DNA from 2 places in the Pseudoalteromonas sp. S3785 genome. Region 2 is predicted to be linked to the other one. Evidence: predicted binding sites of a transcription regulator. Region 2 holds the regulator's gene; the other holds the start of a gene.
What was found. The regulator MetJ, encoded in region 2, represses methionine synthesis genes. The targets are predictions, from matches to a motif close to TAGACGTCTAGACGTCTA.
Positions count from the first base shown of each region.

Region 1 (5,346 bases), on a different contig from region 2:
AACTTTAGCTGTGCAGCGGCTTTTTCTTGCTGCTTTTTTGATAAATTATTGCGTAATTGGCGAATAGATTGGCGTATTTGTGTACGTTTATTGCTCATTGTAATTACGCACCTTCGATTAAATAGACACTAAATCAGGAAAAGCTAAGTAAACAGCAAGCACAATCAGTAGTAAAACGGCGGTGGCAATCAGTGAATATAACAAAATATTGCTACGCGCTTTAACAGGTTCATCGAGCTGCTCGTCAAGCATTAGATCATCTTCTTGCCACTCATCGCTTTCGTCTGCAGGGCTTTTTAGCTCATTGGTTGGAAGCCTTTGTTCTAGCTCTTCTAGCTTTTCTTCTAGGCGGATCAGGCTGCTTGTTATGTAATCGAGGGCATCAAAAATCCGTTCATCACGCTGACTAGCTGCACTAGGGTTTTGAGGAGGCTGCTCACCTGTGGCTTGTAACTTACTTTTAATGCCTAAACTTGCGAGTAATTTGGCTTGCTTTAGGGCTTTGTCTTTATTGCTTGGTGCAAAGAGTGTCTTGCCGTTAAAAAACTGTGTTACTTTATCTTCAGACGTTTTTAGTTTATTTGCTAAATTAACGCAGGCAGTTTTAGTCTCAGTGCCCTCAGCGAGCCCTACAAACATAACGCGAAAATTATTGGCCATTTACTTATCCCTTAAGCTTTTATTATGCAAAGAGTATATACCTAAAACAGCAAGTAATTCGAGGGCTCGCTAAAACTCATTACTAACTTTTGCTTTAGATATAAAAACGGCCCTTAAAAGGGCCGTTTTTTAACTTAATGCGTTGGCTTAAAGGCCAGCAGCTGCGCGTAGTGCATCTGCTTTATCTGTACGTTCCCAAGGGAATTCGTCACGACCAAAGTGACCGTAAGCCGCTGTTGGTTGATAAATTGGGCGCTCTAAATCAAGCATTTGAATTAAGCCATAAGGGCGTAGGTCAAAGTGCTCGCGAATCAGTTCGATTAAGCGACCTTCTTCAAGCTTGCTTGTACCAAAGGTTTCAACGCTGATAGAGGTAGGCTCTGCAACACCAATTGCGTAAGATACTTGCAGCTCACACTTATCAGCAAGGCCTGCAGCCACTACGTTTTTAGCTACGTAGCGTGCAGCATATGCCGCTGAGCGGTCAACTTTTGATGGATCTTTACCAGAGAAAGCACCACCACCGTGACGTGCCATACCACCGTATGTATCTACAATAATTTTACGACCTGTTAAACCACAGTCGCCCATAGGTCCGCCAATTACAAAACGACCCGTTGGGTTAATGAAAAATTTAGTCGCGCTTGTAATAAGCTCGGCAGGAAGTACCGGCTTAATGATGGTTTCCATCACGGCTTCTACTAAATCATTTTGCGAGATTTCTTCAGCGTGCTGAGTAGAAAGTACAACTGCATCAATACCTACTGGCTTGCCGTTTTCGTATGCAAAAGTTACTTGCGATTTTGCATCTGGGCGTAACCAATTAAGCTCGCCGCTTTTACGTACTTGGGCTTGGCGCTGTACTAAACGGTGTGAGTAAGTAATTGGCGCAGGCATTAACACTTCTGTTTCGTTACATGCATAACCAAACATTAGGCCTTGGTCGCCAGCACCTTGTTCTTCAGGGCTAGTACGGTCTACACCTTGGTTAATATCAGGAGACTGCTTACCAATGGTGTTTAAAATAGCACACGAGTCTGCATCGAAACCCATGTCTGAATGCGTGTAGCCAATTTCACGTACTGTTTTACGTGTAATTTCTTCAATATCAACCCATGCGCTAGTCGTGATTTCACCACCAACCATAACCATACCGGTTTTTACGTAAGTTTCGCACGCAACACGGGCATGAGAGTCTTGCTCTAGGATAGCATCAAGTACCGCATCAGAGATTTGATCGGCGATTTTATCCGGATGACCTTCAGAAACAGATTCAGAAGTAAATAAATGTTTTGCCATTGTATTTCTGCTCACAAATATTGCGCTTCACAAACGTCGGTATTAGCGCTAAAAAATTAAGGGGCGTATTTTATCTAAAACGAAACTGCTTGCATAGTGTTTTTACGCCTAGACGTCTAAATAAAATGAGTAATCACTTTTTGGTCTTAAAAAATATTCATAATAGCCCATTTTTATGGGGTTTTTAATTGCACACAGCACCCACATTAAGTAAGAATGGTTGCTATAACAGCTCTTAAGTTACTTAAGGGTATAAACGAGCACATTAGTACCCGCGCAAATACACATAAAGGTAGGAGAATTCATGCCATCTCGCAAAGAACTTGCAAATGCTATTCGCGTCTTGTCAATGGACGCAGTACAAAAGGCCAAATCTGGTCACCCTGGAGCCCCTATGGGCATGGCCGATATCGCAGAAGTATTATGGCGCGATTATCTAAAGCATAATCCAACTAATCCAGAGTGGGCTGACCGTGACAGATTTATTCTTTCAAACGGCCACGGTTCAATGCTTATTTATTCTCTGCTGCACCTAAGTGGTTACGACTTACCAATTGATGAAATTAAAAACTTCCGTCAAATGCATTCAAAAACACCTGGCCACCCAGAGTACGGTTACGCGCCAGGTATCGAAACCACTACGGGCCCATTAGGTCAGGGGATCACAAACGCGGTTGGTATGGCACTTGCTGAAAAAGCATTGGCTGCACAATTTAACCGTGAAGGTCACGACATTGTTGATCATTACACCTATGCATTTATGGGTGATGGTTGTTTAATGGAAGGTATTTCTCATGAAGCATGTTCACTTGCGGGCACCTTAGGCCTAGGCAAGTTAGTTGCTTTTTGGGATGACAATGGCATTTCAATCGATGGTGAAGTAGAAGGTTGGTTTAGCGATGATACACCAGCACGTTTTAAAGCGTATGGCTGGCACGTAATTAGTGGCGTAGATGGCCACGATAGCGACGCAATCAGTGCTGCAATAGCTGAAGCTAAAAGTGTTACCGATAAACCAACGCTTATTTGTTGTAAAACAGTGATTGGTTATGGCTCGCCTAACAAGTCGGGTAGCCACGATTGTCACGGCGCACCTTTAGGTGATGACGAAATTACAGCATCTCGCGAATTTTTAGGTTGGACTGGCGAGGCATTTGAAATTCCTGAAGATATTTACGCACAGTGGGATGGAAAAGCTAAAGGGCAAGAACTTGAATCAAGCTGGGACGAAAAGTTTGCAGCGTACGCAGATGCGTACCCAGAGCTAGCAGCAGAATTTAAACGTCGTACAGCTGGCGATTTACCTGCTGATTGGGCACAAAAATCACAAGAGTACATAGAGCAGTTACAAGCAAACCCTGCAAATCCAGCATCGCGTAAAGCATCACAAAATGCATTAAACGCCTTTGGCCCAATTTTACCAGAATTCATGGGTGGCTCAGCCGACTTAGCTGGCTCAAACTTAACAATTTGGGATGGCTCTAAAGGATTAACTGCAGACGATGCAAGTGGTAACTACGTTTATTACGGTGTACGTGAGTTTGGTATGTCGGCAATTATGAACGGTATTGCCCTTCATAAAGGCTTTATTCCTTACGGTGCTACTTTCTTAATGTTTATGGAATATGCGCGTAACGCTGTACGTATGGCTGCACTAATGAAGCAACCAAGCATTTTTGTATACACACATGATTCAATCGGTTTAGGTGAAGACGGTCCAACTCACCAACCGGTAGAGCAAATTGCTAGCATGCGTTTAACGCCAAACTTATACAACTGGCGCCCGTGTGACCAAGTTGAGTCGGCAATTGCATGGCAACAAGCTATAGAGCGTAAAGATGGCCCTACATCACTTATTTTTACTCGCCAAGGCCTTGAGCAACAATCGCGTGACGCTCAACAATTAGCAGATGTTAAAAAGGGCGGGTACATCCTTAGCTGTGACGGCAACCCTGAGCTAATTATTATTGCTACTGGTTCTGAGGTACAACTAGCGCAAGACTCAGCAAAAGAACTACGCAGCCAAGGTAAAAAGGTACGTGTTGTCTCTATGCCGTGTACTGATGCGTTTGAAGATCAAAGCGCCGAATACAAAGAAAGCGTACTACCTTCAGCCGTTACACGCCGCTTAGCAGTAGAAGCAGGTATTGCTGATTACTGGTACAAGTACGTAGGCCTAAATGGCGCAGTAGTAGGTATGACGACCTTTGGTGAGTCTGCACCAGCAAATGAGCTGTTTGAGTTCTTTGGTTTTACAGTAGAAAACATTGTGAATAAAGCAAACGCCTTGTTTTAATCAATTGATTTAATATTTTAAAGCCCGCCCTGTGTAAATCAGGGCGGGCTTTTTTTATTTCAGAGCTGACAGATTTAAGCTATCAGCTGTCAGTTTAACTCACAGGTAAATTTACAATGGGGGGGAGGTTTTAGCACTAGTTATTTATAAAAAGTTGTAGTGAAAGTCGTGCTTTAGGCGGCGTAAAACAATCAAAGCTGTTACCATAAATGATGATTGGCTATGACTTCAAAGGCGTTTAGAGCTAATTCATTAGTTTTAAGCGTATACTAAGGCTGGTAAACGTCCAAATAAAGGTAATTACAGCATAAAATTATTTTTGCTCTAAAAATTAGTTTGCAGTATCATTTCGGGCACAGACTCATTTACAAGGAAGAAATATGTCTTGGTCAAAACTCAATAAAACTATCAATGCCCATTCTGTAATCCCTCTTGACGCGCTAAGTTGTCGTGATTTTGGTGTTAATCTCCCCGTTAATTTTCCATTTAATAAAGTTAAATTTACTTGCCAAGCTCTCGCTATGCTATCGCAGCTCAATGACTATGATTTAAAAATGGTCAGTGCCGATATCATTCAAATATGCGCGAACCCTAATGCCACAAACTCAATTAAGCATAGCCGTAACCCGCTGCGCCGTTTGTGGCGAACAAAGTACCCGTTCCGTAATTACCATTTTTTGATAGAATACTCACTTAAAAATAATTCTATCAATTTGGAAGATATACTTTTCGACAGGCAATTACAGGGATCTAAAGATAATTTTGCTGCAGAGCGTACGATGCTTTATGAAGTCCAAAGGCTTAGTAATCACACCTATGAAAAAGCAATAAGCAAAGAAGAAATAAGAGAAATACAAGGAGCATGGAAAGCTGATCCTATTCCGGTTACGCGTGTCAATACACAGCACGCAGCAGTCAATGGTATGCAAAATGAGCTTACCAAAGCTACATGGTTAATGGGTACTCACCTTGATAGAGCCTATGAGGGAGACGGCATAAAAGCTTATACCTTGTTTCATAACCCCACAGATCGAGCAAAGCTCGATTTAGTGGAGTGCGTATTTGATAAGCGCTTAGGTACAAAATCCCAT
Region 1 is NZ_PNCT01000027.1:2,449-7,794, forward strand. Features, by position in the region: gene CWC17_RS07735 (5-formyltetrahydrofolate cyclo-ligase) at 1-98, opposite strand, end outside; gene CWC17_RS07740 (hypothetical protein) at 118-660, opposite strand; gene metK (methionine adenosyltransferase) at 808-1,959, opposite strand; gene tkt (transketolase) at 2,264-4,255, shown strand; gene CWC17_RS07755 (hypothetical protein) at 4,636-5,346, shown strand, end outside.
Region 1: the regulator MetJ is predicted to act here: its motif matches at 2,061-2,078, upstream of metK (methionine adenosyltransferase).

Region 2 (5,346 bases):
AACTAGAGGTTCCTATGAAAGAAGGTATTCACCCTAAGTACGAAGTAATTTCTGCAACATGTTCATGCGGAAACAAATTCGAAACTCGTTCTACTCTTTGTAAAGACATTCACCTAGACGTATGTTCAGCGTGTCACCCGTTTTACACTGGTAAGCAAAAGATTTTAGACACTGGCGGCCGTGTTGATCGCTTCAACAAGCGCTTCGGTGCACTTAGCAGCAAAAAATAATTATTGCTGTTTAGTAAAAAAAGCATCTTCGGATGCTTTTTTTGTGTCTAAAATTCACCTTTTGGGGTAGAAAACTACCAATTATTACCATATCCCCACTGCATAACTATTTCCTGTTCTTATTCTGAATATGCATAAAGCTTTGCAGACAAACAGACAATTCTTCTCTATATTTTTTATACGTTAATTTTTAACCAAGTTGTTAAAAGCGCTAATCGTGGCGATATTTGTTTTTAACAGTGATTAACGCGCCATAATGGTGCAGTTTGATAAACTAATATCATGCAAAATACCAAAAATATTGTTTAGGTAAAATGAACCTCAAAAAGCACTTTTTGAATGAATTTTTATTTGTTTAATGTTGATAACTTTTAGCGAAGTTGCTGATAAATCACTTAAAATTAACGGATATAGCATATAACAGGATAGACCTGATATTGCTTGGAATTTAAAATTAATAAGAGTATCTTAGCGCCATACTCCCTCTCACTTAACTTAAATTGCAGGATACCATCGCGTTATGTCAGATTTTCGTGAACAAGCATTACATTACCATTCTCACCCCGTTCCAGGCAAAATCAGCATTGAGCTAACAAAACCAGCTGAAACGGTGCAAGATTTAGCATTAGCCTATAGCCCAGGTGTAGCAGAGCCTGTGCGAGAAATTGCAGCAGATCCAGCCAATGCGTATAAATACACCGGTAAAGGGAATATGGTTGCAGTTATCAGTAATGGTACGGCAATTTTAGGTTTAGGTAATTTAGGGCCACTAGCCTCTAAGCCTGTTATGGAAGGTAAGGCGCTCTTATTTAAGCGTTTTGCCGGCCTTGACTCTATTGATATTGAAGTTAAGCATCGCACCACCGAAGATTTTATAAATACAGTGGCCAACATTGCAGACACGTTTGGTGGTATTAACTTAGAAGATATTAAAGCGCCAGAGTGTTTTGAAATTGAAAAAGCGCTTATTGAACGCTGCAGTATTCCGGTTTTTCATGATGACCAACACGGTACCGCTATTGTAACTGCAGCAGGGATGCTTAACGCATTAGAAGTGCAAGGCAAATCAATAGAAGATGCCATTATTGTATGCTTAGGTGCCGGTGCTGCAGCAGTTGCGTGTATGGAGCTGTTAATTAAGTGTGGAGCATTGCGCGAACATATTTATATGCTAGACCGCAAAGGGGTTATTCATACTCGTCGTGATGACTTAAATGAATACAAACAGCTTTTTGCTAACAATACAGATAAGCGCACGCTGCAAGATGTAATTGCTGATGCAGATGTATTTGTAGGTGTATCGGGTCCTAATTTGCTAGCACCTGAAGACCTAAAGTTAATGGCCGATAAGCCAGTGGTATTTGCATGTTCAAACCCAGATCCTGAAATTGCACCTGAGCTTGCGCACAGTGCGCGTAAAGACTTAATTATGGCCACAGGGCGTTCTGATTTTCCTAACCAAGTTAATAATGTTTTATGTTTCCCGTTTATTTTCCGTGGTGCTTTAGATGTGCGTGCAAGCGCAATTAACGATGAAATGAAAATAGCTGCTGTTGAAGCTATTCGTAGTATTGCTAAAGAGCCAGTGCCTGAGCAAGTATTAACAGCGGCGGGTGTAGAAAAGCTCGAATTTGGTGCAGATTACATTATTCCTAAGCCGATGGACCCGCGTTTATTACCACGTATAGCCAAGGCGGTTGCGATGGCGGCTGTTGAATCGGGCGTGGCACAAATCGACTTGCCTGAAAATTACATGGCGTAATATATAGCGCTTAAACAAAAAAACCTCAGCATGCTGAGGTTTTTTTGTTTAAAAAGACGTTTTATTCTTCGTCTAAAATAGGCACTTCTAAACCCATTTCTTGCATTATTTTTTTAACTTCTTCAGGTACTTTTTCTGCGTTGTCTTTACGTAGGTCATCATCATTAGGTAATGGTTGGCCTGTAAATGCATGCAAAAACGCTTCGCATAGTAACTCGCTATTTGTTGCATGACGCAGGTTGTTTATTTGACGACGTGTACGCTCATCAGTTAATACTTTTAATACATTTAGCGGGATCGAAACGGTGATCTTTTTAACTTGCTCTGATTTTTTCCCGTGTTCTGCGTATGGGTGAATATACTCACCATTCCATTTAGCCATAAGATGTATCGTTGCCTCAGATTATTAATTTCTCACACGGCGTAAAAAGCGTGTAAATATGCGTGAAATTCTATCGTTTTAAAAAAGATAGTCAAATAATAGATAGCAATCTATCTTAATAAGCTGGCTGTAACGTCAAATAAAGATTTATGAGGGCTTTACACGTATATTATTTTTAGCCATCTAGAGCTTTAAAAGCTTTGACTTATTATAATGGATAACTTACTCTTTTAGACGTCTAAACATCCAAATTAATCAGGTGACGAATATGAGCGAAAAAAACAAAGCAACCATTGCTGTACGAAATGGGGTTGATGCCGATAAACATCATGGCGCCGTTGTACCGCCAATTTATTTATCGACGACATATTCGTTTGCCGATTTTGATACTAAGCGCGCATATGACTATGGGCGCAGTGGCAATCCTAATCGCGATATTTTAGCTGAAACGCTAGCAGAGCTTGAAGGTGGCGCGCGGGGAATTATTACTGCTACGGGCATGGCTGCGGTGCATTTAGCCACACAGTTATTAAATAACGATGATACCTTGGTTATCCCTCACGATTGTTATGGCGGCAGCTACCGTTTATTTACGTCGTTAGAAAAACGCGGCTTGCTTAAACTTAAAGTACTAGATTTAACTAACTCAGAAAACCTAGAACAAATTTTAACCATTAAACCTAAATTAATTTGGATAGAAACACCCAGTAACCCTGTGCTGCGCCTAACGGATATGAAAGCCGTGACGGATATAGCAAAACAGTGCGGTGCATTAGTGGCTGCCGATAACACCTTTTTATCTCCGGCATTACAAAATCCAATTAAGTTTGGCGTAGATATTGTGGTGCACTCAACCACTAAATATATCAACGGCCATTCTGATGTTGTAGGCGGTGCAGTTGTTGCTGCAACACAAGAGCTTGGTGATGAGCTTGCTTGGTGGGCCAATAACATTGGCATTACCGGCGCTCCATTTGATAGCTATTTAACGTTACGTGGTTTACGTACTTTAAATGTGCGCTTAAGGCAGCACCAAGAAAATGCTCTGGCGATTGCTAAATACCTTGAAAGCTCTGAGTATGTTAGCCAAGTTTACTACCCTGGCCTTGAATCGCACCCTCAACATACGCTTGCTAAAGCCCAACAACTTGGCTTTGGTGGCATGGTTAGCTTTGATATTAAGGGGGATGTGGATGATGCTGCGGCGTTTTTAACAAGCCTTAAAGAGTTTAGCTTAGCTGAATCGCTAGGTGGGGTTGAGAGTTTAATTTGTCACCCTGCGACCATGACTCATGCAGGTATGGAGCCAAAAGCGCGTCTAGAAGCGGGAGTGGGCGATACGTTAATTCGTATTTCGGTCGGTATTGAAGATGTAGAAGATCTATTAGCTGATTTTGAGCGTGTTTTTAACTTAGTTAAACCTGGACAAAATAAAAATGTAGGGCGCGTTGGTAAAGCCGCAGGCAATGCCAATGGTGATGTAAAGCAGCAGGCTGCCCATCCAGCTTTGTGGTGATTGAGTATGGTAAATAGTGTACATAAGTTTGGTGGCTCGAGCTTAAGTTCGAGCGAGCGCTATCAAAGTGTGGCAAAAATTATTATTGCTCACACACAGCCAGGCGACTGCGTGGTTGTATCTGCTGCGGGTAAAACCACTGATACCTTGGTTTCGCTGTGGCAAAGTTATCAACAACAAGATAAGCAAGCCGTTGCTGATATTTTACTGCAATTGAGTAACCACCAAACAGCATTAATTGAAGCGTTATTAAAAGCCGATGCTAAACACGCAGCTTTAGCTGTGTTAGCGCAAGAGCTAAGTGATGTGGCAGAGCAAGCCAACGAGCAGCAGTTGCAAGAGGCGGCGCTACTGGCGCATGGCGAACTGTGGTCTGCGCGGTTATTGGCGGCCTATTTAACGCAATTAAACATTCAAGCGTGTGCTCATGATGCTAGAGCGCTGTTTAGTGTAACAAGCGGGGAGCTTTTGCATGCGAAAAACAAGCAGCAATGCAGCCAAGTTATTGAAGCAAATAAAATTAACGTAGTAACAGGGTTTATCGCAGCAAGTGCTGATGGCGAAACAGTTACGCTTGGGCGTAATGGCAGTGACTACAGCGCCACTTTATTAGCCAATTATTGCGACGCACACAATGTATGTATTTGGACTGATACACCTGGCGTGTTTAGTGCAGATCCCCGTAAAGTTGAAAAGGCGATTAAGTACAACAAAGTGTGCCGTGAACAAGCTAACCTATTAGCTCGGTTGGGTAACCCTGTGTTACATGCAAAAACGCTTTCGCCTTTAAAACATAGTAATATTAAACTGGCTGTACGTAGCAGTTTTGATGTGCAAACTGCCCCTACCAATATTGTAAAACAAGGCAAAGCTAAGCAAAAACGTTTCATTACTACATTACAAAACGTTGATTTACTACTTGTAGAAGGTATTAACGCGGGTGAAGTGGCGCATGTTAGCCAACTTATTCAACACAGCCTTCATCATTTTATACACAACGGCGATACATACTTAGTTGTGCCCGCGGGGGCAACGCATCAAGTAGTGAGTTATTTTGCTGGGCGAGCAAACATAAGTGAGTCTAATTTAAATGGCTGCGCGGTTGTTGCACCTACGCAAGATGTTTACACCCTAAGTACATTAGCGGCTGAGGTTTTAAATCAGCAAAGTATTTACCCTCGTTTTATTCATCAAGATACAGGCTATACATTGCTGTTAACTGATCAGTTAATAGAAAGCGATGTATTGAGTTTATTGCACGAAAAATTAATTAATAAAGGCCAAGAGATTGCCTTAGTTGTGGCTGGTTTAGGTAATGTAGGCGATGAATTTTTAAGCCAGCTAGAAGCTCAATTTAAGCGTTTGTCGGGCGATTATAGTATTAAGCTAGTTGGGTTAATTCGCTCGCAACATATGCTATTTAATGCCTCGGGTATTACGCTTGGGCAATGGAAAA
Region 2 is NZ_PNCT01000055.1:1,075-6,420, reverse strand. Features, by position in the region: gene rpmE (50S ribosomal protein L31) at 15-230, shown strand; gene CWC17_RS14160 (malic enzyme-like NAD(P)-binding protein) at 751-1,992, shown strand; gene metJ (met regulon transcriptional regulator MetJ) at 2,054-2,374, opposite strand; gene metB (cystathionine gamma-synthase) at 2,643-3,890, shown strand; gene metL (bifunctional aspartate kinase/homoserine dehydrogenase II) at 3,897-5,346, shown strand, end outside.